3 regions of the Colwellia sp. BRX10-4 genome follow, and region 1 is predicted to be linked to each of the others. Evidence: predicted binding sites of a transcription regulator. Region 1 holds the regulator's gene; each other region holds the start of a gene.

Region 1 (10,707 bases):
TGCTAACCGCTGTAGGTACTGCATTTTATTGGCAACAACATTTACCTGAAGAAGCTTTTTGGATCACCTTATCGGTACTAGTAGCTACCTGCCCTTGCGCCTTGTCATTGGCAACCCCCACAGCATTAACCTGTGCGACCACACGCTTAAACCGCGAAGGCATCATGATAAAATCTGCACATGTTATGGAAACTTTACCAAAATTAACCACGATTGCCTTTGATAAAACAGGTACATTAACTTCTGGTGATTTTTCTATTAATGAAATAAAGCGCTTTAATAATGAAAAGCTTAACTATAGCGAGCAGCAGGTTTTAGCTATAGCAGCAGCGCTTGAGTCTTATTCTGAGCATCCTTTAGCCAAACCGTTTAAAGCCTTTCGTGATTACTCCTACCACACTGAAGCCGTTGAAATTAAATCAGGTGCTGGTATTCAGGGGAAAGTGAACGGTCAATACTTTCAAATGGGTAAGCCTAATTGGTTACTTAGCGAAACAAAGATGTTGGCAGAATTTGCGACGGCTTCTTGCCTATTGATAACAGACAACCAATTAGTCGCTGCTTTTTATTTAAGCGATGAAATTCGTAATGATGCCCAAACGCTGTTAGATGACTTAAAGAAAAGTAATATTTATACCATCATGCTATCGGGTGATAACCCTGCTGGCTGTGAAAAAGTTCAGGCATTGTTACATTTAGACGAGTTACATAGTACTTTGACTGCGGCTAATAAGATGGAGATAATAAAAAATCAGCCTAAAAACTCAACCGTTGCTATGGTAGGCGATGGTGTCAATGATACCCCAGTATTTGGCGCAGCCCATGTCTCGATTGCTATGGGTAGTGGCACAGATATAGCTAAAAGCGGTGCAGATGTTATCTTACTCAATAATCGTTTAAAGTCGATAACAACATTAAGACAGGTTGCCAACAAAACTCGTCGCATTATTTGGCAAAATTATTTTTGGGCATTCGGTTATAATGCTATCGTATTGCCGCTTGCTGTTTCAGGCTACATTACCCCCTATATAGCGGTTATAGGTATGTCTGCTAGTTCGATATTGGTTATCACTAACTCATTACGTTTATTGAAAAAGTAAACGAAAACTTATAATAGAGCATAAAAACCATGAGCATTATTTATATTTTGATCCCCATAGCGATAATACTAACCTCTATCGCTATTTATTTGTTTTTCTGGGCAGTAAAGACTGAGCAGTTTGATGATTTAGAGAAACAAGGGATGAGTATCTTGTTTGATGAAGATGAAAATATTACCACAAAAAAGACCACTGAAACCCATAGCGAAAATACAGCTAAAAATGATACGGGTAGTAAATAATAACCATGTTGAGTATTGATTATTTATCAGCATTCATCATCGGCTTGTTAGGTTCGGGACATTGTATCGGTATGTGTGGTGGCATAACAACGATGTTAACATCTGCTATATCGCCGCAACAACAAGGCTGCGATAAATTTAAGCTGGTCGGTGCATATAATGTTGGCCGAATTTTTTCTTATAGCTTAATTGGAGCAATAGTTGGATTTAGTAGTTCTATTGCCATCAAAAACATTGGCGTTCCATTAGGTTTTTTTCGGTTATTTGCAGCTGTATTTTTAATTTTATTAGGCTTGTATTTAGGCCAATGGTTAATGTGGTTATCAAAAGTTGAAAAAATAGGTAAGTTCCTTTGGCGCTATCTATCTCCGTTAAGTAAAAAGTTTATTCCCATTAATAATGCTAAACAAGCGCTAGCATTAGGAGCAATTTGGGGATGGTTACCCTGTGGTTTAGTCTACTCGACATTAACTTGGTCCTTAGCCAGTGGAAGTGCTCTTAGTGGCGCTCTAATAATGACCAGTTTTGGTTTAGGTACTTTACCAGCCTTGTTAAGTCTTTCACTTGGCTCTTTTGGTATAAAGTCGTTGTTAACTAATACGAAATTCAAGAAAATAATGGCGCTAATGATAATTACATATGGTACATACAGTTTAATGTTTGCATATCAGCAATTGTTTTAATATGATCGATAAATTAGGGATAAATCATTTAGGTTAATATGTATAAAAAGCCATGTTCTACATCTCAACATATCCATTGTCAAAACTGTAGTATCAGCGAGCTGTGTTTACCTTTCTCTTTAAATGATAAAGAACTTGATACACTAGACAGTATTATTGACCGTAAACGCCCTATCCATAAAGGCGAACAAATTTTCCAAGATGGCGATAAAATGCAAGCTTTATACGCTATTCGCTCTGGAACATTCAAAACATTTACAGTAAATGAACAAGGTGAAGAACAAATTACCGGTTTTCATTTAGCGGGTGATTTATTAGGTTTTGATGCTATTGCTGAGTCAGAGCACCCTAGTTTTGCAAAAGCCTTAGAAACATCTATGGTCTGTGAGATACCTTACAATACTTTAGATTCATTATCGAATACGATGCCTAAGCTAAAAAAACAAATTCTTCGCATGATGAGTTCCGAGATCCGCGCCGATCAAGAAATGCTAACGCTACTTAACCGCAAAAATGCTGAGCAACGCTTAGCGACTTTTATTTCAACCTTAGCTAGTCGCTATCATGCACGCGGTATGTCACTGACAGATTTTCGCCTAACGATGACGCGCAGTGACATTGGTAATTATATTGGTTTAACGGTTGAAACCATCAGTAGGTTGTTAAATCGTTTCCAAAAAAATGAATTAATCACAGTAGATGGAAAGCTCATTACAATACTTGATATGGTTAAACTTAACGAGTGTGCTTCGCTATAGTTTATCGCTTTTTTAAATAATTATAGATAAATGCTTAACATTAAAGATGTTAAGCATTTTTTTTATTGAAATATTATGATTTAAAGCAAATAATATCTATTAATTATGGTCTATTATTAATATTATTTAATAAGTAGGGAGTAAATATTATGGATAAGTATAAAAAAATATTAGCCGTTATTGATCCAACCACTGAAAATCAAAAAGCGTTGAAACGTGCGATTGAATTAGCACGACATAGTGGCGGACAGATTACTGCATTTTTAACTATTTATGATTTATCTTATGAAATGACCACCATGCTTTCTGGTGAAGAGCGAGAAGCAATGCGTCAATCGGTTATTAATGATCGTAAACTATGGTTAGACGAAAAGATTGCAGAAACTGATCACGAAGACATAACCATAGATACCTGTATTATTTGGCATAATCGTCCATTTGAAAAGATCATCAAAAAAGTACTGACTGAAAACTTCGATATTGTCATCAAAGGCACCCATCAACATGACAAGCTAAAGTCGGTGATTTTTACACCAACAGATTGGCATATCTTAAGGAAATGTCCCTGCCCAGTATTACTGGTTAAAGACCATAGTTGGCCAAGTAATGGTAATTTACTTACCGCACTCAATATTGGTAGCGATGATGATGAGCACAAAGCGCTCAATAATAAGTTAACCCAAGAATCAATAGTGTTTTCTTCACTTATTAAAGCCAATGTACACTTAGTGAATTCTTATCCGGGTACACCAGTAAATATTGCCATTGAAATTCCAGAGTTTAACGCCTCTGAATATAACGACACGATGTTTAATCATCACAAAAGTGCGATGAAAGACCATGCTAATAGCTTTAATATTCCACTCAAAAATACCCATGTTAAAGAAGGTTTACCTGAAGATGTTATTCAAAGTATTTCTAAGCACATTGATGCTGAATTAGTCGTGTTAGGCACTATAGGTCGAACAGGGATTTCAGCAGCACTTATCGGTAATACTGCAGAGCATGTCATTGACCGCCTTAACTGTGATGTTTTAGCGATAAAACCTGATGGTTACCTCTCTCCACTAGCTTAATATTGAAATATGTAAATATCCATTAAAAAGCCGAGGGTTTTCTTGGCTTTTTGCTATACTACGCGCCGTAAAATTCATACTTTTTTATTTTAAATATCTCTAGGGAACACTATGAGCGCTCAATCAGCGACACCAATAACATCTTTAACACCCAGCCAAAAAATACAGCTGAGTAAACTTGAGAAGCGCTTAAGACGACATGTTGGCCAAGCTATCGCGCAATATAATATGATAGAAGATGGCGATAAAATAATGGTGTGCGTATCAGGTGGTAAAGACAGTTACGCCCTACTGGCTATTTTAATGTTGTTAAAAGAATCAGCGCCTATTCATTTTGATATTGTTGCCGTTAATCTTGATCAAAAACAACCCGGTTTTCCTGAACATATCCTTCCCGAATACTTAGAAGCTTTAGGTGTTGAATATAAAATTGCGCAAGAAGATACCTACTCCATTGTTAAAGATAAAATACCTGAGGGGAAAACCACCTGCAGTTTATGCTCTCGTTTACGCAGAGCTATTTTGTACAAGGTCGCTGCAGAAATAGGCGCAACTAAAATTGCACTAGGCCATCATCGTGATGATATGGTTGAAACACTAATGCTAAATATGTTTTATGGCGGTAAATTAAAATCGATGCCAGCAAAATTGGTCTCTGATAATGGTGAGCATGTTGTTATTCGACCGTTAGCTTTTTGTAAAGAAGCAGAACTCATCCAATATGCACAACTAAAAGCGTTCCCAATTATTCCATGTAATTTATGTGGCTCTCAACCTAATTTACAACGCCAAAACATTAAGAAAATGCTACAGGACTGGAATGTTAATCATCCGGGACGAATTGAATCTATGTTTACTGCTATTCGCAATGTGGTTCCATCACATTTGTGTGACAGTGAACTTTTTGATTTTAAAGGGATTAACGCTGACTCAGGCATTATCAATGGTGGCGATATCGCTTTTGATGATGAACCTATTATTGCCGCTCAATTAACAAACAGCGTCAATATTGAAGAGAATTCAATAGCCAAAACTTCACTAAGTAACAGTCTGAATATTATAGAAATAAAGTAATATCTACCTGAATTAACAGCAAGTATCTAAGCGATAACAACACCAGTCAAAAGGTATTAATGTTATCGCTCGCCATCATTATCTAATGCGTAATAGAATAAGCCGCGCCTAAATAACCTTAGGCTTTGGCTTTGACAATATTTTATCAAAATACACTTTATTATGGCGGATCATTTCTGTTATTTCTAAGACATAATCAGTGCCTCTAATAGAATAACGCAGCAATCCCGTTGCTAGTATTTGTGGCGATAGTGGTTGTTCTTGAGCGCGCAATTGCCCTCTAATTGAACGAAAAACACCATAAGCATGATTGGTATTAATATTGTGTAAATAACGCTGTACCGCATGCTCTAAACTATTAAATGCTGCTACTTCATGTTTAGCACCGTAATCTCTTCCTCTTGGCACCATGCCACAACCTTTTTTATAGCACCACATTCCAAAAAAGTTCAAACCCACTCGAGCAAAACGAGAAGTGCCCCAGGCTGATTCATTGGCTGCCTGCACTAATACTAATTCAGCAGGTACAATATCAATACGCAACAATAGTTCATTAAGCTGCTGTAGCGGAGAGTGTTTTTTATTAACTTTATATTTGTTAATTAATCGCTCAAGTAAAGCTTGTTGATCTGCTAAAAGATTTTCCTCAAGGAAAAGTGTTTCTATCATCAAGGAGACTTCTGCCCTTAACATAAGAATATTGCTATTCTCCTGCGCTATTGCTGGATAAATATAACGGAAAAACTGACGTTTTTTCGTTTTAACATCGCTTATAGAAGCAAAGTTGGGGATCTTAACGTTATGAAGCGGTTGCTCAACCACTTTTACTTTTGCCTTGACTACAGGAGCGATAACAACGTTTTTTACTTCCGGCGTGGGAAGAACAAAAGTTGGCGCTAAAAAAGTGAAGGGCGCAATAAGCGCAAGAAAAAATACACTTATTAACACAGTTCTCATCAAATATTGAATAATCATAATAGCCTTTTTGTTAACAATAAGGTTTTGCACAGAACTTTACGCTGAAAATGTATCACTCGTTTGCTGCCCCATTGCATCAGTGGCTTGTAACTGCATACCAAAAATTTCTCGGTATAAAATACCTTTAACATTATAAAATAGTGGCGCTATAAATGTTAATGCGACTAAGAAAAGCATAACACCAATCACTGAAAATTGTGTTTTAGCAAGAATGGCTAAGGGGATTAAAGATAAAAATAAAGTTAAAAAGAGTAAGCTATAAATAGCGAGTAACTTAAACCACTGAAAACGTGTAACTTGTAAACTCAAGGTAATAGCTTTTATCGGTGATAATTTTTTATCTACTACAAGCGGCAGTACTAATGACAGGGCGACCGCTAAATAAATGCCTGGAAAAACAAATAAACTCATACCTAAAGTTATTAATACTGACGTTAACAGCGCGCAAACAGCAACCCAACTGCCTCGTTTTAAGAAAGCAAAAATTAATTTACTATTGGTTTTTAAGCCAACGGCATGAAAAACGCCCATCATCTCGACACCAACTAAAAAAGGATAGATAACCATAGTAACAACAATATTTAATAATGTTGTTGATTGTGGGTCTTTAATCACTTGTTCAATACCGCCCATGGTATTACTGATCAAAAATGAAACAACAATCCCCAAAATAAGCGTAAAAAGTAATCCTAAATTAATAGCGATTCGCGAGCGAAGTGTTAATTGCCACGCCTCTTTTAATACTAAAGAAACATCAATAGTATATTCACCCTGCAAAGACTTTTCTATGCTACCACCGATTTGTACTACTTTTTTTTCATCCACGAAAATGACTACCTTTGTGTAAATTTTGCAACATTATAGCAAGTTGATTTGCTATTGGAAAATAGCATAAATTTTCACCTGAATTACTGGCGTAATTTAGCAATACGTTTTAATATATTTTGAAAGTAATGAGCACCTTTCTCTTGGGCTAAGGCAATATTATTATCAGGTATTTGCTGTGGATTTTTATACACAGATAATACCTTTTCCATACTCGCTTCACGTATTAAATGAAGCGTGGGTAATGGCGAACGGTTGGTATAATTAGAGGCTGCGTTGAACGGCTCACCTTCAAAATAATAATCAGGATGAAAACTGGCCAGTTGAAAGACGCCTTCGTAACCTAAGGTGAACAACAATTCATTAGCCTCATCAAGTAAATCAAGGTAGCTTTCAAAACCTTTAAACCCTTCATTAAAAATCAATAAAGTCGTTTCTATGTTGGAGTCAGCAACGAGTCTTTCAAATTCTATGGTTAATTCTGCTAAAGCCGATTCGACCTTTTTTGCTGGGCAAACTTGATAATGTATAGTGTTATTAACAAACTCTTTTTTTGCAAAAGGGCAAAAATTCAAACCAATAATTATTTCTTCTAGCCACAGCTGAGTTTGTGAAATTTCAACGGCATACATTTGTTTATCAGGCATTTTGTTGCAGTTGCCACATAGTTGCGTAATGACCCTTTTTAGTGAGTAGCGTTTGATGATCACCCTGCTCTATTATTTCCCCTTTGTGCAGGACAATAATATTATCAGCATCAATAATAGTGGATAATCGATGAGCTATCACTAAGCTAGTGTGATCTTTAGCCACCTCTTTGATTGCTTTTAAAATAGCTTGCTCTGAGTGACTATCAAGTGACGACGTTGCTTCATCAAAGACCAAAATAGCAGGATTTTTCAAAATGGTCCGGGCAATGGCAACCCGTTGCTTTTCGCCGCCAGAAAGCTTTAAACCACGCTCGCCAACGACGGTATCAAAACCTTTTGGTAACGAGGTAATAAAGTGACTTAAATGCGATAATCTTGCGGCTTCTTCAACTTGTGCATTACTCGCGTTTACATTGCCATATTTAACATTTTCAAATAAACTTTCATTAAATAACACCGTATCTTGTGGCACGATGCCAATATTCTTTCTCAATGAATGTTGCGTAATATCAGTAACTTCTTCTCCGTCAATTTTAATACAGCCTTGTTGGCAGTCATAAAAACGAAAAAGTAGTTTCACTAAGGTCGATTTTCCTGAGCCACTCTCGCCAACAACAGCGACTTTTTGACCCGCTTTAACCTCGAATGATACATTTTTTAAAATGGGTCTTTGCTCATCATAAAAGAAGCTAACGTTATCAAATTTAATAGCACCATGGCTTATCACTAATTCTTTGGCATCTTTTGCATCAACAACCTTAGGTACTTTTTGCAACAAGGTAAACATTTGCTCAATATTTGCTAAAGAACCTTTTATTTCTCGATAAACAAATCCTAAAAAGTTTAAAGGGATAAACAATTGCATCATAAAAGCATTAACCAGGACAAAGTCTCCTAAGGTCATTTGTTGATGAGTCACTTGATAAGCGGCTAACGCTAACATTGCCGTCATCGCTAGCGACACGATAATGGCCTGACCACCATTTAAAGCAAACAATGACAAACGGTTTTGCATTTTTGCTTTTTCCCAATCAGCTAACTGACTATCGTAAGCTGTTGATTCATATGATTCATTAGTAAAATATTTAACCGTTTCATAATTTAACAGACTGTCTATTGCACGAGTATTACTTGATGAGTCAGCTTTATTTGCGGCTCTAATGTAGCGCGTGCGCCATTCTGTTGCGTAAATCGAATAAGCGATATAGCTGGCAATAGAGACGCCAGTGATCAGCGCAAACCAAATACCATAATTCACCCATAATATGGTAATAACCATGATTATTTCGAGTAAGGTTGGCACAATATTAAAAACCATAAACCGCATTAAGAAGTTAACCCCAGACGTACCACGGTCAATGTCACGCGAGAGTCCACCTGTCTGTCGGTCCAAATGAAAGTCTAAGTCAAGTTGATGCAAGTGCTCGAAAACTTTCAAACCAATGCGGCGAATCGCTCGTTCAGTAACACGGCCAAATAAGGTGTCGCGTATTTCTGCCAGTAGCACGATAGTTAAACGCACCAAACCATAAGCGGCAACTAAAGCAAAAGGCACAATGAAGATATTATTTTCTTGTTGTGCGTCAAGTCCGTCAACGATATCTTTTAAGATAAAAGGCAGATAAACACTGGCTATCTTAGTCAAAACTAAGCATAACAAGGCAAAACCAATGCGCACTTTAAATTCGAGTAAGTAAGGAATAAGTGATTTTAGCACTCGCCAATTAATGGTGGAATTTTCAGGTGACGAGTAGGAAGATCTGCGCATTAAGGGATATTACTCTGGTAGGAATTAGGCAAACTTTAACGGCTTTAATCACTTAAAGCAATCAAGAAAATAAGCCCGTAGTCAACACAAGCTCTGTTTTTTACTTAATTGAAAAAGCGCTGCCGCACTATAGCAGCTATAAACTGAGTCTATTAAGCACATCTCTGCAAATTTTATCCATAAAGCCACTTTAATCATCAAGCGTATTTGAAATAAACAGATAAAAAAAACTGATTATAATTTGTTGTTAGCAAATTATAATCAGCATTTAAGGGTCTCTAAGAGCGAAGGAGAACACCATAGTTATTAAAAGTCCCACCCCCTTCAAATAAATGATTAAAGTCTATCCGTAATAACGTCACACAACGGTAAATTTGCGTTACCGACAATTTAATTCCGACCGTTAAGCTTTAAATTGTTGCGTTAATTTATTGAGCTCATCTGAAGAACTTTGCATAAGCTGAGAGTTTTTTGTCATCGCATTTAATTGTTCTAAACTGCTATGACCTGCGCTAACAATTCTATTAACGTTGCTGCTTAACTCTTCTGCCACAGTACTTTGTTCTTCAACCGCTGAGGCTATTTGCGTTGCCATTTCAGTAATTTGTTCTGTAGAGCTTAAAATGCTACTAATAGACTCACCTGAACTGAGCGCATTTTCAACCGATGCCTTACTTTTAACCTGGCTATCTTCCATAACATGAACCGCTGATTTAGCACCTGATTGTAAACGTTCAATGGTCTGCTGTATTTGTGCAGTGCTTTCTTGAGTTCGACTGGCCAAAGCCCTAACTTCATCTGCAACCACAGCAAAACCACGCCCTTGCTCTCCTGCACGAGCTGCTTCAATAGCAGCATTTAACGCTAATAAGTTTGTTTGTTCAGCAATACCGCGAATGACATCTAATACTGAAACAATACCTTTAACATCATCCTCGAGTGCACCAACGACCTTAGTGGCTTCATTAAGGTGATCAGATAAGCCATTTATCGACTCAATAGACTCTTTAATAATAGTGGATACTGCTCGTGCATCTTGGTTTGCTTGATCTGCTGATCCTGCAGTTAATTGTACGTTATGGGCAATCTCTTTTGCTGATGCTGACATTTCTGTAATAGCAGTCGCTACTTGGTCAGTTTCCGACTGCTGATTCTCTAAATGCCCACGACTGGCCTCAGAAGCTTGATATACATTTTTTGACACCTCTGAAGTCTGCTTTACCGATAATTGAATTGACTGTACAAGCAGTTGAATTTTGTCTACAAAGACGTTGAATGACTCTGCAACAAGGCCTATTTCATCTTCACGTTTAACGCGTAGTCGCTGCGTTAGGTCGCCTTCACCGCGTGCAATATTCTCTAAAGCATTGGCAACTTCACTTAAAGGCTGCGTCACTAGTTTAGCAAATAAAAAGTAGATCGCTGAAATTAAAAATACATCAAGCAAGACCCCTTTAACAATGATACGAGAAGCCAAAGATGACAACTCGACATCTATCGAAGAACTATCAATAAACAAAGTAACATTACCAACACTGGTACTTTGACCGTCT
Region 2 (10,707 bases), on a different contig from region 1:
GGCAAATAGCGCCAGCAATAAATCTTTTTTTCATGTGTTTCAATCCAAATAAAATCGAGTTGTATCATTTTACCTTGAATCTTGTCGATAGGAAAAGGACAATAGCAACCTAAATTAAAATGAGTAATAACACACAATGATCATAGCCACCGACTTAAGCTTAGATAGAGGCGCTAAAAACCTCATAAAATCATCAAGCTTTACTATTCATCCTAATCACAAAGTTGGCTTAGTTGGCGCTAATGGCTGTGGAAAATCTTCTTTATTTGCTGCCTTATTAGGTGAGTTACAGCCCGACAGAGGTGATGTAAATATGCCTTCAGGCTGGGATGTCGCAACAGTAAAACAAGAAACCCCCGCCCTCGAGCAATCCGCCTTAGATTATGTGATGGACGGAGATAAAGAATTTCGTCAACTTGAGCAACAACTTGAGAAAGCTCGATTAAATGATGATGGCAACCAAGAAGCATTAATTCTCAACCATATTGATGCCATAAATGGCTACAGTTTACCCGCTCGTGCCAGCGAGTTACTTCATGGTTTAGGTTTTTTACAAGAACAACTGGGTGATGCCGTAAAGGATTTTTCTGGTGGTTGGCGCATGCGTCTTAACTTGGCTCAAGCGTTAATTAGCCGCGCAGATCTACTCTTACTCGATGAACCCACTAACCATCTAGATTTGGATGCGGTAATTTGGTTACAGCGTTGGTTAAAACGCTTTACCGGTACTTTAGTGCTTATTTCACATGATCGTGATTTTCTAGATGACGTTATTGAACAAATTCTTCATATTGAACATCAACAAGCAAAATTATATTCGGGTAATTATAGCGCCTTTGAGCGTCAACGCGCGGAACATTTAGCACAACAAGATGCTCAATTTCAAAAACAACAAAAAGAAGTGGCTCACTTAACCTCATTCGTTGATCGCTTTAGAGCAAAAGCCAGTAAAGCAAAACAAGCTCAGAGTCGTTTAAAGCGTTTACAAAAATTACCTGACTTAGCACCTGCACATGTCGATAGCCAGTTTACCTTCAGTTTCAAAACACCGGAAACATTGCCTTATCCGTTATTAGCATTAAAAGAGACAACCTGTGGCTATAATCCAGAAACCATTATTTTACATGATGTCGGTCTCACGCTTGTACCCGGTAGTAGAATCGGTCTTTTGGGACGAAATGGCGCGGGTAAGTCAACATTAATAAAGTCATTAGCTGGCGATATTGCCTTAATTAAAGGCGAGCGTTATTGCGCCCAAGACTTAACTGTTGGTTACTTCTCTCAACATCAGCTTGAACAATTACATATGCAAAGTAGTGCGATTGATCATATTGTTCGTGCTAAACCTGAGACTACAGAGCTACAAGCGCGCAATTTTTTAGGTAGCTTTGGTTTTACTGGCGACCAAGCACTCTCTCCGGTAAGTACCATGTCAGGTGGAGAAAAAGCACGTCTGGTATTGGCGTTAATTGTTAATGAAAAGCCGCAATTACTCCTCCTCGATGAACCAACTAACCATCTTGATTTAGAAATGCGTCAAGCACTCGTCTTTGCTTTACAAGATTTTGAAGGGGCTATTATTTTGATTGCCCACGATCGCTTTTTATTAGAGTCGTGTGTTGATGAGTTTTTCTTAGTTGCCAATGGCCAAGTTAGCGAGTTCTCGGGTGATATTGATGACTATCAACAATGGCTTAATGAAGACAAAAAACAAACACTGAAAAATACTAAACCCGCAAAATCTCTTGAGGTTGTTGATAAAAAACAATTACGCAAAGACCAAGCTGAATTACGTAAAAAAGCATCTCCGCTGCGAAAACAAGCTGATAAATACGAGAAGAAAGTGCAGCTGCTGCAAACTGAATTAGCTGAAGTTGAAGGAGTATTAGCCGAAAGTGAGATATATCAAAGTGAACATAAAGCACGCTTAGGCTTACTCATTAAGCAACAAGCTAAACTCAAAGCAGATGTTGAAGAAAATGAAATGTATTGGCTCGAATTAGAAGAGCAAATTGAAGAAATTATGTTACAGGCTTCACTGTAAAAATTAATCATTAAATTATATTACTTGCTACACTTAAAAATCATACGATTAAAATAATGAGAACGTTATGAAAAAAACAATATTCGCCCTTTTTTGTCTATCTATAGTAAGCAGTGTTTCGAGCTTTGCTTATCAAGGTGATCTTGACCAAGGCATTTATGAATTAAACCGTGGCGATTTTAAAGCGGCTATAAATGAATTTGAACCCTTAGTTGCTCAGGAATATTCTCCTGCGCAGTATCAAATGGCGCTTATTTATTTAAATGGTTACGGCGTTGCAAAAGATCCCAAAAAAGCATTGGAATTAATGTCCTTAGCCGCTTCACAAAATCACCCCGACGCACTATTTAGTTTGTCGCTGATGTATTCTGAGGGAGTCATCGTTAAAAAAGATTTAAAAACCGCTTTTGCACTGATGGAAAGAGCAGCGATTAGAGACTCTGTAGCCGCACAATTTAATCTTGGTGTTATGTACTTCAATGGTACAGGTACATATAAAGACTATCCAAAAGCCGCACGTTGGTATGAGACTGCGGCAAAGCAAAATTACGCTCTAGCCCAGTTTAATTTAGCACTGATGTATTTTGAGGGCTTGGGTGTTGAGAAAAGTGTAGAGATGTCTTTTATATGGAATATTATTTCCGCCAGTAATGGTTATAAAAATGCAGGAAAAAGTCGTGATATGGACTCCTTAAAACTCAGTAATTTAGAAATAGCTCAGGCAAGGGAAAAGGCTGACCGACTTTATCAACAAATTATCGAACAAGAAGCATTAAAAGCTAAACAATAAAACCTTAACTCAAAAAAATAAGACAATAATCTAAGGGGCAAATTCAAGGTTCATTGATCTATATCACAACCATAAAGTAACCCATGATTTACAATGGCTATAACATTACGTTATAGCCATTTTTTTATAACTCAATTATTTTTATGGAGTCTGTTATGAAATTTTTCGATATGATTATTAATGATCCTGTTGTACTTTATTCTTTTGGTGGATTAGTCATTCTCTTAGGTATTTGTGCTTTTTATATTTATTATTTCCTTAAAAAAATCAATGAGAACAATTAGTTAATATCTTTACAAGTTAAATAAAGTTGCAACCGTCTAAATTAAGGTGTTAACCGTTAAATAAAGCCAGCAACTGAAATTGTTACGTTTAAGCACCAAAACTATCTTTAAAAAGGTTAATTAAACGTTGAAATCGCTAATTTATAAAATATAACCCTAAGGGCAGTAGCTGCCAAAGGGGAGTCTGTAGCAACCTAAAGTTTTGTAGGCGTATATATTTAATGTTTAATAAGAAAACGAATGTTAAAGTTTTAACCTCAGGTATCGCTGATCTAAAGAAGCAGCCATTAAGATTGTTCTACTCCTCCTTAAAATGCAGTGATTGTAGTTAAATTATAAATTGTCACTTATAACATTTTTTATACTAAAACATTTGACCCTACCACCGTGGTAAGCTTTGACCTCAACTTAGTTCTAAAATTCAATTAAGGTGAGAAGCTTATGAATACAACTACACAATTCAAAATTGACGGTATGACCTGTGCTTCATGTGTCGGTCGTGTTGAAAAGGCGTTACACAAAGTCGTTGGCGTGACAGATGTTACAGTCAACCTAGCTACAGATATGGCGACGATTCAAGGTACCGCCAGTTATAGTGAATTAATTACTGCTGTTATTGAGGCTGGTTATCAAGTGCCTGTAAAGGTAAAGCAATTTGGTATTGGAAAGATGAGTTGCTCGTCTTGTGTGAAGCGGGTCGAACAAGCATTGTTAAAAGTAACCGGTATGGTCAGTGCGTCGGTCAATTTAGCCACCGAGCACGTACAAGTAAAAACTTTATCCTTTGTAACTGATGAACAACTAGCCCAAGCCGTAACACAAGTCGGTTACCTTTTTATCCCGTTGAACAATAACAGCGTGATAGAAAAGCCCAGTCAACATCAACCTTTTTATACCAAAGCATGGTGGCCCGTATTGGGAGCAGGCCTACTTACCTTGCCACTGGTGTTACCCATGTTAAGTATGCTGTTTTCGCAACAGTGGATGTTACCACCTTTTTGGCAATGGTTGTTAGCTACGCCAGTACAATTCTATTTTGGCGCTCGCTTTTATCGTGCAGGCTGGGGGGCATTAAAAGCTGGCATGGGCAACATGGATCTTCTTGTCTCCATAGGTACCAGTGCAGCCTACGGACTATCTTTGTATTTGTGGTGGAGTTTTGATAGCGCTCATGGCATGCCACACTTGTATTTTGAAAGTAGTAGCGCAGTAATCACCTTGGTTGTGCTGGGCAAATATTTAGAACACAAAGCAAAACGCCGAACAACTGATGCACTTAGAGCATTGGAAAATTTGAAACCTGTTGAGGCAACAGTGCAGCGCTTTGGTAAATGGCAGAAAGTGGCCGCTTCATCAGTACAAACAGGTGAAAAAGTAAAAGTAATCCCCGGCGAAAGTGTGCCTGTTGATGGTGAAATATTACAGGGGAAGAGTCATCTCGATGAAGCGTTAATTAGTGGTGAATCAATTCCGTTAAGTAAAAAAGAAGGTGATGTTGTCACGGGTGGCTCACTTAACTTGGACGGTATTTTGGAGATCCGTGCCACTAATGTTGGTAGCGAATCTACTTTATCTAAGATCATTGAATTAGTAGAACAAGCCCAAGGAGCAAAAGCCCCCGTACAGGCAATAGTAGATAAAGTTAGTAGTATCTTCATTCCTGTTGTGTTGCTGGTCGCACTTACCACCTTATTGGTGTCAGGTTTAGTATTTGATGACTGGACAGATGGCATTCTCAATGCGGTAGCCGTTTTAGTGATTGCCTGTCCATGTGCACTTGGTTTAGCAACTCCCGCAGCCATAATGGCAGGTACAGGAACCGCTGCCAGATTAGGCGTATTGGTTAAAGATGCTGTTGCGTTAGAGCAAGCAAAAGAAATAAATTTAGTAGTATTTGATAAAACAGGCACCTTGACCCAAGGCAAACCTGTTGTAAATGAGATGAAGGTCATCAGTGGTAGTGAAGAAACCGTTTTGCAGTTGGCTTATTCCTTACAAATAAATAGTGAGCACCCATTAGGCAAGGCCGTGGTTGAAAAAGCATTAACCAACGAAACACAACCAATACCTGTTGAGGAATTTCAAGTTGTCGCGGGTTATGGTGTCAAAGGCAACATCGATGACAATTTAGTCTTGATGGGCAGTAGTCATTGGATGCAAGAGTTAGGGGTGAAACTTCCAACCGAACATATAAAAACACCAGGTACTTCTGTTTCTTGGTTGGCTAGTCAGCAGCAAGATAAGATAACATTACTTGGGCTGTTTTGTTTTAGTGATAAATTGAAGTCTGATGCGCTAAAGGCTGTGAAGCTATTACAACAACAAGGTATAAAGGTTGCTATGCTTACCGGTGACAATAAAGCGAGTGCAACATCGGTAGCGACAAAATTACAGTTAGACGATTTTAAAGCTGAGGTGCTGCCTGCAGATAAAGCAAAATATATCCTGCAATATCAAGAGCAAGGTTATCAGGTTGCCATGGTTGGTGATGGCATTAATGATGCGCCAGCGATAGCCCAAGCAGATTTAGGTATGGCAATGGCGTCTGGTACTGATGTTGCCGTTAGCGCAGCTTCTTTCATGTTAATGCGTAGTAAACCAAGCCTAGTACCCACGGCATTGATCATTGCAAGGCTGACTTATCGTAAAATACAGCAAAACCTTTTTTGGGCATTTATCTTTAATGCTGTGGGAATTCCACTAGCAGCCTTTGGTTATCTTGACCCCATTATTGCCGGAGCAGCGATGGCATTTAGTAGCTTATTTGTCCTCAGTAACGCATTGTTATTGCAACGTTGGACTCTTAAGAAGAAATAACATGGAGAAACTTGTCACCATAGGCAAAGCCTCTAGTTTAACGGGGGTGTCGGCCAAAATGATCCAATACTATGAAGAAATTGGTGTATTGAAAAAAGCGAGTCGTACCGATGCAGGTTATCGACTTTATAACTAAGCGCACATACAACAATTGGGATTTATCCGTCGTTCGAGAAACTTAGGCTTCTCCATGATTGAGATTCAGTCGCTGCTCAAGTTCTGGCTTGATACTGATAGAGAAAGTCGACACGTGAAGCAACTAGCGCTGAGCCATTTACAGGAGATAAATGAAAAAATATTGGAGCTAGAGCAAATGAGCGCAATATTACAAAAACTAGCTGATAAATGTCATGGTGACGATAACCCTGACTGCGCTATTTTAGAAGGTTTAGCTCAACTTTCATCTGAATAACTAAGAATAATTGTTTTTTGTTATACTAACAGCACTTGTCTATGTTGATTGTTATGCATTATCCGCACAATTAATCTTAAATACTGAGGTGCGCTTATTAACTTATCTATTAATCAATCTTCCTCTACGCTCAATGTAATTGAGCGTCAAAAAAAATCACGTGAAGAAATTGATGAAAAGTATCGCAATGGTATTGCTCATTAATCAACGAGTATAATACAACAAGTTTATGGTGGCGTTTAGCCTTGTAAGCTTTTTTTTAGCCTAAAAATATCTATTTATTTTCAATTCACATACAATAATAAAACTAATAAACCACAACAGACCACTATAACTTTAAATGTTTACTCAAAGTCAATTCACTCCAGCTTGGTGGCTACACAATCCTCATTGCCAAACTATTATTGCAAAATTTTTAAGATCTAGAAAACAGCTAGAAACTTGCAATGAAACAGTGGAGTTACCTGATGGCGACTTTATTGATTTGGCATGGACCGATAAACCTAAACTTAATGAAACTCGTCCTTTGGTGGTTGTTCTTCATGGTTTAGAAGGTTCAGTTAACAGTCATTATGCTAAAGGAATGTTATCGGCTATTAAAGAGAAGCAGTGGGTCGGAGTGCTGATGCATTTTAGAGGCTGTAGTGGACGAGTCAATAGAAAAGCCCGTTCGTATCATAGTGGCGACACTGATGATATTAGTTATTTAACGCAATTTTTAAAGAAAAAATATCCACAACTTCCAATGACCATTATTGGCTTTTCTTTAGGAGGCAATGTACTAGCGCGTTATTTAGCAAAAGAACCTAATAACCCTTATCAAGCTGCGGCAATCATTTGTGCCCCTTTACACTTGGCCAGCTGCAGCAAGCGGATTAACCAAGGCTTTTCGCGTATATATCAAAAATATCTAGTGGGCATGCTCAAAGACAGTATTAAGGATAAAATGGACAGTAATCTAATTTCTGCTCCGCTATCGCAAAGACTGGCCCATAAGCTCGATGAAATTAAGACCATTTGGCAATTCGATCAACTGGTAACAGCCCCTATTAACGGTTTTGAGAGCGCTGAAGATTATTATCATCAGGCGAGTGGACGTTTTATTTTGGATAAAATTAAACAACCCTGCTTAATTATTCATTCAAATGACGACCCCTTCTTATGTGATGAAAATACCCGTGATATTAGCAGTATTCCCAATAACATATGTTTTGAGGTCAGTAAAAAAGGGGGTCATGTTGGTTTTATCAATGGTAATAATCCCTTAAGACCACAGTTTTGGCTAGAACATCGTGTTCCAAATTTTTTAGAGAGCTACCTATGATAATCCCCTACAAAGATCTACAACCCGATACGCTAACAGGTATTATTCGAGAGTTTGTTTTACGTGAAGGTACCGAATATGGTGCGGACGATGTGCCTTTGTCGGAAAAAGTAGCGCAAGTAAAGATACAACTTGCTAATGGTAGTGCGTTTTTAGTTTATTCAGAGCTTCATGATACGGTAAATATTTTACCCATTGATCAGTTTGAACAACAACAAAACGAGCAAGAACAGGAACAAACGCAATAGTTATTTTATAGTAACGAACACCCTATAGATGTTCGTTACTCATTTGCTATTGAGTGAAAGTTAAGACAAAACTTACCGGCACGGCGTAAGCAATGCTTGGTAGATTTGCTAATGATTTTAATTTATTAATACCTGCCACTAACGCAAAGTCTTCGGCTTTAATGATAGCTGGCTTTAAGGTGCTCACTAGCATATTATTTGCTGATAGCTTAGCCACCATAACATTCAATGTAAGTTCTTGCTGTTGACCATGTAAATTCAGGCTACCCGTAAGTGACATTTGCTGACTTGAACCGATAGTTATCGCATTAATGTCTGCAAGGTTAAGTTGCGCACTAAAGCTCGCTTGTGAAAAAGTTGCGGTTTCAAAGAAAAACTCCGCCATTCTTTGATCACGTATCGCAATATTAGTGTCAACACTGCTTAAATCAATGGTCACATTTGCTAAACCACTATTGTTGATAACACCCGTAAACTCTTTAAAGCTATGACTTTCAGCCACAGTTCCTTTTTTAATCGACACAAAAGTTAACGATGAATTTTTAGAGTCCAACTGCCAAGCACTATAGGCTGGTGCAGCAAGCAGGAGTGAAAGGCTTAAAATAAAAGTAGATATAATACGCATAATAGGTCCTTTGAAAATAAAATAAAAATTAAGAGCGTCGCGCTCTATGTGGAGTCACAATACTTTGCCACGGAATATTACTGGCACCTAAAGTCATAAAGTCAGGGTTCATTAATCCTTCCCGTTGATTGTAGGTTAACGGTAAAAACTCACTATCAATTATTGAGCCACCCGCTTGTTCGATAATACAATGACTCGCTCCTGTATCCCACTCACCTGTGGGACCAATACGTAAGTAACAATCTGCACTACCTTCAGCAATTAGACAGTTTTTAAGTGAGCAACTGCCTAATGCTACGTATTCAAACGCAAAGTTTTCATTGTTAAGGTATTGCCCCATTAGGCTGAGCTCTTGTCGGCGGCTTACCGCCACCTTAATTTTGCGTTTACCATCATATTTAGCGACATGAATTTGCTGGCTACCGGTATGGTTTTCTTTAAAAGCGCCAAGCTTATTTTGTCCATAGTAGGTCAGTTGGTGATCAGGTGCGTGAATAACACCAATACTTGGCCAGCCATTTTCCACCAAAGCAACATTAACGGCGAAATCGCCACTGCCTTTAATAAACTCACCCGTCCCATCAATAGGGTCGAGTAGCCAATATCGAGACCAATTTTTTCTTTGACTAAGCGCTAATGCACCAACTTCTTCAGAAATAATAGGAATGCCGGGTGCCAAGCGTGACAGCTCTTGCATCAATACATCGTTAGCCGCATAGTCAGCACTAGTAACGGGGCTATTATCTTCTTTAATTTCTGACGTGTAATTGCCCGACTTGTAATGCTTAGTAACTTCTAGGCCTGCTTTTTTTGCACTTTCTATCGCGATGGCGAGTAACGTTTCATTGTTCATTAATCTTCACTTACTTTTTCTTTTGAGTATTATTTTAAAATATTCTTAACTAAATCTTTTACCAGCATTAGAGCGGCTATGCTTCTTGCTTCATTAAAGTCAGGTTGGGCAAGTAATGATTGATAATCGGCAAGTTTCCATGAGATAACTTCTAGTTCTTCAGGTTCATCACCGGGGAGTTTTTCTGCATATAAACTTTCAGCAAGAAAAATTTCCATTGAGGCAGAGAAAAAAGCCGGAGCTGTTGCGACTCGATGCACATGGGTGAATTTATTTGCCCCATAGCCAACTTCTTCTTTTAACTCTCGATTAGCAGCGTGCTCTGCGCTTTCGCCTTCATCAATAAGTCCTTTCGGGAAACCAAGCTCATATGTATGGGTGCCAGCACAATATTCACGTACTAATAAAAACGTTTCATCGTCTAACATAGGTACAATTAATACAGCGCCTCGACCGTAGCCTTGCATGCGTTCATATTCTCGCTGTACGCCGTTGCTGAAGGTGAGATCTACTTGTTCTATAGCAAACAAGCGACTCTTAGCAACTTGCTTACGTTGTGTGACTTTGGGAAGTGTTAAACTGTTGCTCATGGTAGCGAAACCTAAGAGTAAAATATTAGTAATATAGTTTTAGAATAGCACGTTAACTTTAGATATAATTAATAATTAATCGCTCTTAGGAAAAATAATATGCTTAATTGGTCAAAAATTTCTACCGTACTTTTAGATATGGATGGAACGATTTTAGATTTACATTTTGACAACCATTTCTGGCTCCATCATTTACCACTACGTTACAGTGAGCACGCAAAGATTTCACTTGAGCAAGCAAAAGAAAACTTAGCAAGCCATTATGAAAGAGTTGCTGGGACAATTGACTGGTACTGTTTAGACTACTGGGCTGAACAAACCCAATTACCGATTCAAGCCTTAAAACGTGAAGTACAACACTTAATTAGCTTACGCCATGATGCTCATGATTTTATGGTGGCATTAAGAGAGAGTGGAAGAGAAATAATACTGGTTACTAATGCTCACCCAGATAGCTTATTGCTTAAAATTGAACGCACGCAACTCGATAAGTATTTTGATGTTTTATATTCTACGCATGAATTTGGTGTGACCAAAGAGTCGCAATTGTTATGGCAGCGTCTTCAAGAGAAGCAAGGGTTTAGCCTAGAGAATACTTTGTTTGTTGATGATAGTATCAATATTTTAGCATCGGCTCAACGCTATGGTTTTGAACATTTATTAGCGGTTGAAAACCCCGATAGTCAGAAAACGCCGCATATTGTTAACGATTACCCATCT
Region 3 (10,707 bases), on a different contig from region 1:
TCACAAGCTAAAAGGCAGTACACGGTATTTTTCCCATCCTGAAATAGCTAAAACGCTCAATGAGGTTAGCCAGCAAGCTAGGGCTGAAAATAGTAAAGATATAAAAGCATCTGCTAGCTACCTTTATTTACAACTTGATATAATGACCGAAGAAATTAAACGTTGGCTATTGTCATAAGTCATGTGATTCTTTCATTATCAATCTGGATTAAAATTTTTATTATTAATCGCTTTAATCAATCATTGTAAATTGTTTTTATCACTTTATTAAATCAAGTTATTCACCCATACTAGTGCCACTTAATCGATTCAAATCAATCAAAGCGAGTGACTATGTTTACCAATAAAGAAACACAGCAAGTTCCAAACACTACTTTTCCTATTATTACTGCCGATGGTTGGGCAAGTCGAAACAGTGATGAAATTTTTGCGAATAAAACCGTCATTGTATTTTCATTACCAGGCGCATTTACACCGACTTGTTCATCTTCACATTTACCAAGATACAATGAACTAGCGAAAAAATTTAACGCTAATGGTGTTGATGAAATTGTTTGTATTTCTGTTAACGATACCTTTGTAATGAATGCTTGGGCACAAGACAAAGACGCAGCCAACATTAGTTTCATTCCTGATGGCAATGGTGACTTTACTCAAGCGATGGGTTTATTAGTTGATAAAAAAGAAATTGGTTTTGGTAAGCGTAGCTGGCGCTATTCAATGCTAGTAAAAAATGGTGTTATAGAAAAAATGTTCATTGAACCTGATTTACCCGGCGACCCATTTGAAGTATCTGACGCCGATACCATGCTCAATTACATTAATCCTGAAGCGGTGCAGTCTCAAGAAATTACAATTTTTAGTAAGCCCGATTGTCTATTTTGTAAAAAGGCTAAAGCATTATTAACAAGCCAAGGTTTAAAGTTTGAAGAATTGATCGTTGGTAGCGACGTAAATACTTCAATGTTCCGTGCTATTACTAACTCAGATACCGTACCACAAGTATTTATTGATGGTAAAAACATTGGTGGTAGTGAAGATTTAGCCGCTTACTTTGGTTAAACTTTATTATTAGCCAGCACTCAACACTTATTGCTGGCGATACAATAAAAAAAGCTAGATAACTCACGTTATCTAGCTTTTTTATACATTTGCACGTTAGACTTTAAACTTACCCACTATATCATTTAAGCCGGTGAATTCTTGTTGTAAACTGTCACAAGCTTGCTGCGTTTGCTGTAAATTTTGTACGCCTTGCTGATTTAAATCCATCAAATTTAATATATCTTCATCAATTGATCTGATCACATTAACTTGTTGTTGAGTCGCTTCAGTTACTGCATGATTTTCATTATCAACCTGTTGTAACATATGAATAATTAATTGCATTTTTTCGTCAGCTACTTTGGCTTTTTGCACACTACTGGTACTATTTTTTTGACTTTCGTCCATAGAAATAACCACAGCGTCGGTGCCTTTTTCTAAGTTATCAATCATGGTTTCGATTTCAAGTGCAGCTTCTTGAGTACGTTGTGCTAACTGTCTAACTTCATCAGCTACTACAGCAAAACCTCGGCCCTGCTCCCCTGCTCGTGCTGCTTCAATAGCGGCATTTAACGCGAGTAAATTAGTTTGTGAACTAACCCCTTTAATAACATCTAAAATGCTGACTATATTTTTAGTTTCACTGCTTAATTTTTCAATTTCGCCGCTTGACTGTGTCATTATTTTCAACAAATGTTCAATTGACTGAATATTTTCATTGAGTGCCACCAGCCCTTCATTTGACTGCGCTTGCATGCCTGATGTTAAGTTAGAAGCCGTTAGTGCGTTAGTCGAAATTTCTTGTGAAGAGTTATTTAACTCGGTTACCGCTGTCGATACACTTTCACCACGATTAAGCTGTTGATCGGCCATATCAATACCGACTTGTGAGCTTTGTCGAACTTGGCCAATCTGCTGTTGTAAATTTGCCGCTGACTCTTTAACTCGTCGCATCGAATGATGCATAGTTTCTATAAAATCATTAAAGTTTTCTGATAGTTCACCAAACTCATCGTGGCTCTCAACCGATAAACGTTGGGTTAAATCACCGTCGCCACGAGAAATACCTTTTATGGCAAGGTTTAAGGTATGAATAGGTTTCATTAAATAGCTAAACAATAAATGCATAAGAATAATCGTTGCAAGTAAGCTAGCGATAACCACAATAATGGCAGTGTTTCTCGAGTTCACCATGGGTTGGTAAGCTTTTTCGCTGTCAAGTACGACACCTACATACCAATTAACCGAGTCAATGCCTTTAATGGGGATAAATGAAACTATGGTGTTATTATTAATCTCATTTAAGTCACTCGAAAATGGCGGTGTTTGACCTAATAATTCACTCACCTCTTTATCGACATATTTCACATCAGGATGACTGAGAATCTTCCCTTTTGAAGTCATTAAATAGGCATAGCCTAAATCAAGAAAATCAATTTCATTCAGAATCGATGAAATTTCATCTAGAAAAATATCACCTCCTGCTGCACCAATAAACTGTCCATTTTTCAAAATAGGCGCTACAGCAGTCAATACTTTTTGATCCGTAGTGGCATCTATATAAGTTTCAGTAAAAGAAGACTTACGCCCTTCTTTTGCAAGTAAATACCAAGGGCGCTGCCGAATATCAAAACCTTCTGGAAGTTGTATCGATAAATCATCAAGGATAAATTCGCCGGTACTGGCTAGTCCAACAAAGGTATTTTTCATCATCCCGGCTTTTACTGCTTGCTGAACCGCATGAAAAATTTCTTCATGACTATTAATGTCAGTAATATTAAGCGCCACTGCATCAATTATTTGTAGACGATTTGTTAACCAGTTAGCAATATTTCCAGAAACCGAACGGCCTATTTCATCGATAGCATTATTAAGATTTTTTTGGGTGTGATCTTTTAAAAATATATAATTAATTGATGTAGATACCGACAAGGCTATTAGTAATAATACTGTAGACGCCATAATTATTTTATGGGAAAATTTTAATTTAATCACTGATGATCTTCCTTACTTTATTAGCTAACTTCATGGCATTACCATAGCACTGGAAATATCTAGATCCAACTTCCCGTTGCATTTAATCTTTTGAAAGCAACTTCAAAATTAATCTGATAAAATAACGCTATATTTTTATTGATAGTATCGCTAATTACTCTTATGGACAATCAACCTTTCAACCCATTACATGGCATCACCTTAAAAGCACTTGTTACCGAACTTGTTGAATTTTTTGGTTACCCTGCGCTTAGTCAACAAATAAAAATTAAATGCTTCACTGAAGATCCTAGTATCAATTCAACCTTAAAGTTTTTACGTAAAACACCTTGGGCACGTGAAAAAGTTGAGGCACTTTTTATCAAAAATTATCATAAAGTGCATCAAGTAAATGATGAAAAAAATAGCGGTCAATAATCACGCAAGCTACTCATACTCAATAAAAATTTTAGCTTATAGCGCAATAAACTAATTGCTTGATTAAAAACCTGTCACACTGACTCCATATTCATTATTTTTTGGAGTCAGGTATGAAACCCATTAATCACTATATTTTAACTTGGCAATGCCCTGATACTTCAGGAGTATTAGCAAAAGTTTCTCAGAGCCTTTATCAACACGGCGCTTTTATTACTGAAACCTCACAGTACAGCGACCCGTATACCTCGATTTTTTTCTCGCGTATCGCATTTGATGACAGAAATTTAACCGTTTCAATTGCACAATTCCGTCAAGCCATAGCCGAATTAGCCCAACCGCTTGCGATGAACTTTCAATTAAGAGAACGTGATGATTTTCCAAATGTTGTTATCGCGGTATCGAAAGATGATCATTGCTTGGTGTCGTTATTAACCAAAGTGAAAGCCGGTGTTTTACCTATTAATGTTGCTGCTGTGGTTTCAAACCATCAGGACTGCCAAGCTTTAGTTGATTGGCATAAAATTCCTTTTCATCACTTACCTATTTCTACTTCGACAAAAGCGCAACAAGAAAGTGAATTACAAGCCTTATTAATAAACTACAAAACAGACTTATTAGTGCTTGCGCGTTATATGCAAATTTTGTCTGATGATTTTTGTCAACAATGGCAAGGTCGAGCTATTAATATTCATCATTCTTTTTTACCCAGCTTTAAAGGCGCAAAACCTTACCATCAAGCCCACCAACGTGGTGTGAAAGTGATTGGCGCAACCGCCCACTATATCACTAGTGACTTAGATGAAGGCCCTATTATTGTGCAAGAAGTAAAAGCCATTAACCATAGCCTGACGATAGAGCAGATGGTTCATAGTGGTCACGACATTGAAGCAACAGCATTGTCTCATGCGGTTAGAATGCATGCCGAGCAACGTGTCTGTTTAAATCAGGGCAAAACAGTTATTTTACTTTAGCGGTTAATTTATAAGGTAAACATAACGAGTAAAGCCCCTAATACGCTGGGTGCTTTACTGTTTTCATTCACTATTTCTGCTACATTAAGCCATAACCTTTTGTCTTAATTAGTTGTGTTTTCCAATGATCCACTACCAAATAACGCCTAAAAATCTAAACAGCCATTTATTTTTGGTTACGCTTTCTTTTGCCACACAAGTGAATAAGACTTATCATTTATCGCTACCCGCTTGGTTACCGGGAAGCTATATGATCCGTGACTTTGCAAAAAATATTACTGAAATTAGCGCTTATAACAGTGACCCAACAGCAGCTCAAAATACTGAGACAATTGCGCTGAATAAAACCGACAAACAAACTTGGAAATTTACCGCAACAAGTGTCAATACTTCAATATGTTATCAAGTATTCGCTTTTGATTTATCGGTACGCACCGCTTACTTAGACAGTGAACGTGGCTTTTTTAATGGCAGCTCAACTTTTTTACAAGTGCAAGAATTGCCAGAAGAATGCTGTCAGTTGACTATTGCATTACCAAAAGAATTAACAACTGAATCGTCGCAACAGTTAAATAGTTGGCGAGTTGCCACGGGCTTAACACGCGCTACAGGCACTGATAAATATCAGTTAGGTGATTATATTGCTAAAGACTATCAAGAACTTATCGATTGCCCTGTTGCCATTGGTAACTTTGATGCTTTTGAATTTGTTGTCGAAGGTGTTACCCATCACTTAGTCTTTACTAGCCAACATTTTGGTGATCGGGAGCGCCTAAAACGAGATATAGCTAAGCTTTGCCAGCATCATATTAACTTATTTGGCGAGGTCCCTTTTAAAGAGTACTGGTTTATTACCCATTTGTTAGGCAGCGGTTTTGGTGGGCTTGAACATAAAAACTCGACAATTTTACAAGCCAGCCGCTTTGATTTACCCAACCCTAATAAACCTGATGAAACGTCTGAAAATTATCAAACTTTTCTCAGCTTATGTTCACATGAATACTTCCACGCTTGGAATGTATGCCGCATTAAACCGAAAGAGTTTATTCCCTACAACTTACAGCACGAAGTGCACACGAGACAATTGTGGGCCTATGAAGGCATCACTTCTTATTATGATGATTTTTCATTGTTTCGCAGCGGATTGATCAGTTTTGAAGACTATTTACTGCAATTATCTAAGACAGCGACTCGAGTATACCGGAGCCAAGGGGAATTAAAACAAAGTGTCAGTGACTCTAGCTTTGATACTTGGACCAAGTTTTATCAACAAGGTCCAGATGGCGTAAATAATATTGTTAGCTATTACACTAAAGGCGCTTTAATTGCACTTTGGCTAGATTTAACGATTAGAGAAAAGTCAGCAGGTGTCTACAGCTTAGACACCTTAATGCGCGAATTATGGATACATTTCGGTAGAACAAATATTGGTACCCGTGAGGAAGACTTTATAAACATTGCCAATATTCTCTGTAATGATGATATTACAGTGGCTTTTCAAGCCTTACTTAACAGTGCTCAACGTATTGAGTTAGCACCATTACTTAAGCAAGTAGGTATTGCCTTTACTGCTCAAAAGTTTCAGAAACTTAATAGCTTAGAGACTACTGACAATAAAGCCTATTCTCCTTATATCGGTGCACAATATAGCGCGTTACCTCTAGGCGTGAAGATTACTCAGGTTATTGAAAACTCTCCTGCAGCTGAAGCTGGCTTGGCAGTTAACGATATTTTACTTGCCGTACATAATATAAAAGTCACTGAAAAATCTTTGCAGCAACTGGCTGATCATTTACCAGAAAATACTGAGCTTACCTGCCACTACTTTCGTGATGATCAATTAATGACCGGTCACATTGTTTTTCTTGATTCACCACTGGCCGCCATCGCTATTACTGAAGTGGACAGCACGCTCAGCAAAAAATGGCGCTGTAAAAATCTACTGTAAATTTTTTGCCACAAAAAAGTAAAACGCTAGTGTAATTAAAAAACCACAAACTAGTAACAAAAGTTACTTTGTGCAAAAATAACCTTATTGCTTTCAAAACTAGAATATTAAGGGTTTAAAATGATCAAAATGAAACGAATTCACCACGTCGCTTATCGTTGTACTGATGCAAAAGTTACTGTTGATTGGTACAAAGAACATTTGAACATGGAGCTAACGGTAGCCATCGCTGAAAATGAGGTACCGTCGACTAAGGCACCAGACCCTTATATGCACATATTTTTAGACGCGGGCATGGGTAATGTTTTAGCCTTTTTTGAAATTCCTAATTCTCCAACCATGGGCCGAGATGAAAACACACCAACATGGGTACAGCACATCGCATTAGAAGTTGAAGATGTTGATGCACTTGTCGCCGCAAAGGAAGAGTTACAAAGTAAAGGTGTTGATGTATTAGGCCCAGTTCATCATGGTGTATTCAAATCAATTTATTTCTTTGACCCGAGTGGTCATCGCTTAGAATTAGCAGCGAATACCGGTACGGTTGAACAAATGAAAGAATTAAAAAGGGTTGCACCTTTAATGATTGAAGAGTGGGCTGTTACTAAAGTTGCACCAAAACACGCGGCCTGGTTACACGAATAAAACTATTTTATCCCTCATTAATCATTAATGCTCAAACGATATCCAATAAATAAAACTAAGCTATTATTTCTATTTAGCTTAGTTTATTGCGAACACGGTATAACCTAAAAATCACAACAAACTTCTCTCATAAACTAGACAAGATAGGACATTAGTACATAAAACGAAGGATTTCGTATATAAAGCGAGCGCAACAATGTACTCCATTTGTGATTATTAATGTAAGACATTAACCATAGAGAAAACATATTCTTACCATTCAATAACTTTTAATTAAATTAATAGACTTTAAAAACAACAAGTTAATCTTTTTTACCCCATGAATTGTAAATAAATGTATATTTATAACTTGCGACATTTATAAACTAAGGTAAAGTATTGCCTAGCTACTTTGTAGCCAAATAACAATATGGATTGAATTGCACGGAAAGCCTTAACCTTCTCTTATGAGTGGTTACTTTAAAAGAATACGGATGATTAAGTTAAGATTAGGATGATTGTTAATATTTAGGTCAATAGACCGATAAGGACAACCCAATAAAGTGTCAGGATGACCGATAATAAAGAACCGAGTATTTAACGCAACATAAAAAATAATAATACGTTAAAGCTTATAAACGGAATTGCTAATAGGTTAGGATAACCACTTAAAGTTTGATGAAAACGATGACTTGTTCATCGTTTTTTTATGCCTGAAAATTAATCATGAAAAACACTATCGCTGTTTCCCACAATATAACGTAAAATAGAACCATTGAATTTAAAAACGAAATTATTTTATGTCTCGTACCAAAAAATCTAGAAAACAAGGCAATGGTCCTATCGGCGCAGTAAAAGATGATAAGAAAAAAGCCCTAGTTCCTGTTGATAGAAAACCAAAGAAGAAAACAGGAAAGCAAGCCGGCAACCGACAAAAAGAAGCTTTTGATGCAGGTAAAGAATCTCACTTACCTACAGAAAAGAAAGATCCGCGTATTGGTAGTAAAAAACTAATAGATCTTGGCGGACCGGTAACAGCGGCAGTGCAACCTTTTAAAGCGAAAAACAAAGTAAAAGCAGATAACTCTCCAATTGCTGCTATTCGTGTTGTTGAAGCTGATACCTCATTGCAACAAGAGCTATTCGCTATTGAAGAAGATAGCCGTTTGCAAAGTATCCTTGCCCAGCAAGATGAAGATATTTCGCTAAGTAACGAAGATGTTGATTATTTCAATGAAAAAATGGAACGTCATCAACAAATACGTGAGATACTCGGCATAGAAGATGAAGATGACGACGACGAATCACCTGAAACGACAAGCACAGCAAAATCTGGTGATGATCTTTGGGATAAATTTGACAACAGTGACCTGTCAAAATTCGAATAAGGCTTTATCATGTTTTCAACCCCTTGGATTTATGTAGTAGTTGGCGGAGTAATTATTATTGCAGCGCTTGTTTTTTATGCGGTGAAATTATTAAGCCAGCTAAAGGCACAAACGGCTAAAATAAAACAGGCAGAGCAAGATAAAAAAATTGCCTTAGCAAAACACGATTCTAAGATCCTTAGTAGTGTCGTGATTATTGCCCACGCAATGAAAGAAGAGCAGTGTGATATCGCTGAGGGTTGTTGGCGATTGAGTGTATTGCTCGACTCTTTAAAGTTGAGTAGTGGTTTGTCAGCAGAGTTTCCTGCAGTCTTTGAACTTTATGATAAAATTAAACATATGCCTATTCTTGATGCAAGAAAGAAACTTGCCAAAAATGAGCGTATGAAACTTGATTTTGAACGTATGAAAGCAGAGAGCGATTTATCCGCACAGATAAAAATTGACGTTACCTCTTTGCATCAATATGCCCAAGAACGTATGAGTGCCCTAGCAAGTTAATTTTTATACCAAGTTAATAACGCTTTATTGCGCTCGATCAATATCATTAATGTTTGCATTGTTAAACTGTTACTTAGCATATACCCGTTACCATTCAACCTATATTTTGATTGATAACGCGTATATAAGTAATGGCTAACTCGGTAACCAACCATGCAAGCAAATCAATTTTTTGACCCTAAATTACTGGCTAAATATAATACCAGTGGACCTAGATATACCTCTTATCCAACGGCATTAGAATTTCATGATGAATTTTATGCACAAGATTTCGTCCAAGCAGTGAAAGATTCACCCAACCGTGAATTGTCCTTGTATGTACATATTCCCTTTTGCCATAGCCTTTGCTACTACTGTGGCTGTAATAAAGTTATTGCCCGCCACCGTAACAAGGCCGATACCTACTTAGAGTTTTTGTCGGAAGAAATTAGTGCACGAGCTGAATTATTTACTGACTATACGGTTAAACAGCTCCATTGGGGTGGTGGAACACCCAGCTTTTTAACCCAGATCCAAATCACAAAATTAGTCTCTTTATTAAAAGAAAAATTCACTTTTGCTGAACATGTAGAAATGAGTATAGAAATTGATCCGCGTGAAATTGAAATGAACCTTGCTGAACACCTCTTTGACTTAGGTTTTAATCGTCTAAGTATTGGCGTACAAGACATTGACAAAAAAGTACAAGAAACAATTAATCGTGTGCAATCAACCGAATTTATTAGCGACTTTATTGCCCATGCAAAGGCAGTAGGCTTCAAATCAATTAATATCGACTTGATCTATGGTTTGCCTCACCAGACGATAGAAACCTTTACAAAAACGCTTAACAAAGCTCATGAGATGGATGTCGACCGTATTTCATTGTTTAGCTATGCACATATTCCAAATCGATTTGCTGCCCAACGTAAATTACGTGACGAATGGTTACCCAGCGTGCAAGAAAAATTTGCCTTAATGAAACTTGCCATCGAAAAACTTTGTGACTTTGGCTACGATTTCATTGGTATGGATCACTTTGCTAAACCTAATGACGAACTTGCTATTGCACAAAAAGAGGGTTCCCTGCACCGTAATTTCCAAGGTTATACCACTAAGGGTGGTTGTGACTTATTAGGATTAGGTGTTTCTTCTATTAGTAATATCGGTACTTCTTTCAGCCAAAATATTAAAGAATTGCAAGCCTATTATAAAGCGATAGATACTAGAAAAAACGCGCAAGTGAAAGGGGTTATTTTATCAACAGATGACGTGATCCGTGGCGAAGTTATTCGTGAATTAATGTGTAATTTATATATTGATAAACAACAGAACAGTAAAAAGTACGACATTGATTTTGACGAATATTTTGCTGAAGATTTACCACTACTAAAAACATTTATCAGTGATGGTTTACTTGAAAATACGGCTGATTTTATTAAAGTAAATCAGAAAGCACGCTTGTTGATTCGTAATATTTGTATGAGTTTTGATGCTTATATGAAACAGCACGTTAACCAACAGCGCTTCTCGCGGGTAATTTAAGCGAAACTCTCACCTTTATAAACAATAAGTAATTATAAAGGTGAGAAATTTAATCAATTTTTCCTAAACTAAACTTGTGGTTAGCACTTGAAAAAATTAATTCAATCCCTTTTTCTGTAACCACTTCTTGTGCTAAATCGGCCCATTGGTAATAAACATTGCGGTGAACTTTTGCCAATAAATTACGACGCACTAAAACATATAATTCGCCGTTAGCATTCATCGTTAACGGATGAGTTTCATCAAGCACGAATTCGTCATCTACATTGGTACTAACCGTCATTATTAATTT

The links. The regulator FNR, encoded in region 1, switches genes on or off when oxygen is low (the NO sensors DNR and NnrR bind a similar motif). The targets are predictions, from matches to a motif close to TTGATCTAGATCAA.
Region 2: a site for FNR is predicted at 2,888-2,901, ahead of H4J67_RS07285 (DUF3149 domain-containing protein). Genes of this name have one in related genera too.
Region 3: a site for FNR is predicted at 8,919-8,932, ahead of hemN (oxygen-independent coproporphyrinogen III oxidase). Genes of this name have one in related genera too.

What each region holds. Positions count from the first base shown of each region.
Region 1 is NZ_JACGVZ010000022.1:28,866-39,572, forward strand. It holds gene H4J67_RS15455 (heavy metal translocating P-type ATPase) at 1-1,100, shown strand, start outside; gene ccoS (cbb3-type cytochrome oxidase assembly protein CcoS) at 1,130-1,342, shown strand; gene H4J67_RS15465 (sulfite exporter TauE/SafE family protein) at 1,348-2,025, shown strand; gene fnr (fumarate/nitrate reduction transcriptional regulator Fnr) at 2,064-2,783, shown strand; gene uspE (universal stress protein UspE) at 2,933-3,859, shown strand; gene ttcA (tRNA 2-thiocytidine(32) synthetase TtcA) at 3,971-4,933, shown strand; gene H4J67_RS15485 (glucosaminidase domain-containing protein) at 5,042-5,890, opposite strand; gene H4J67_RS15490 (hypothetical protein) at 5,948-6,736, opposite strand; gene H4J67_RS15495 (DUF1415 domain-containing protein) at 6,820-7,383, opposite strand; gene H4J67_RS15500 (ABC transporter ATP-binding protein/permease) at 7,376-9,154, opposite strand; gene H4J67_RS15505 (methyl-accepting chemotaxis protein) at 9,558-10,707, opposite strand, start outside.
Region 2 is NZ_JACGVZ010000006.1:80,500-91,206, reverse strand. It holds gene H4J67_RS07300 (YheV family putative zinc ribbon protein) at 1-34, opposite strand, end outside; gene H4J67_RS07295 (ATP-binding cassette domain-containing protein) at 137-2,044, shown strand; gene H4J67_RS07290 (tetratricopeptide repeat protein) at 2,112-2,834, shown strand; gene H4J67_RS07285 (DUF3149 domain-containing protein) at 2,978-3,118, shown strand; gene H4J67_RS07280 (heavy metal translocating P-type ATPase) at 3,560-5,935, shown strand; gene H4J67_RS20520 (MerR family DNA-binding transcriptional regulator) at 5,937-6,071, shown strand; gene H4J67_RS20515 (MerR family DNA-binding protein) at 6,126-6,347, shown strand; gene H4J67_RS07270 (hydrolase) at 6,688-7,671, shown strand; gene H4J67_RS07265 (YheU family protein) at 7,668-7,919, shown strand; gene H4J67_RS07260 (YceI family protein) at 7,966-8,544, opposite strand; gene cysQ (3'(2'),5'-bisphosphate nucleotidase CysQ) at 8,573-9,397, opposite strand; gene nudE (ADP compounds hydrolase NudE) at 9,427-9,987, opposite strand; gene yrfG (GMP/IMP nucleotidase) at 10,087-10,707, shown strand, end outside.
Region 3 is NZ_JACGVZ010000004.1:13,789-24,495, reverse strand. It holds gene H4J67_RS05315 (ATP-binding protein) at 1-178, shown strand, start outside; gene H4J67_RS05310 (glutathione peroxidase) at 334-1,062, shown strand; gene H4J67_RS05305 (methyl-accepting chemotaxis protein) at 1,159-3,039, opposite strand; partial or broken gene H4J67_RS05300 (VF530 family DNA-binding protein) at 3,202-3,438, shown strand; gene purU (formyltetrahydrofolate deformylase) at 3,570-4,430, shown strand; gene H4J67_RS05290 (M61 family metallopeptidase) at 4,555-6,378, shown strand; gene H4J67_RS05285 (VOC family protein) at 6,499-7,023, shown strand; gene yihI (Der GTPase-activating protein YihI) at 7,803-8,390, shown strand; gene H4J67_RS05275 (DUF2489 domain-containing protein) at 8,400-8,891, shown strand; gene hemN (oxygen-independent coproporphyrinogen III oxidase) at 9,045-10,415, shown strand; gene H4J67_RS05265 (DUF1285 domain-containing protein) at 10,465-10,707, opposite strand, start outside.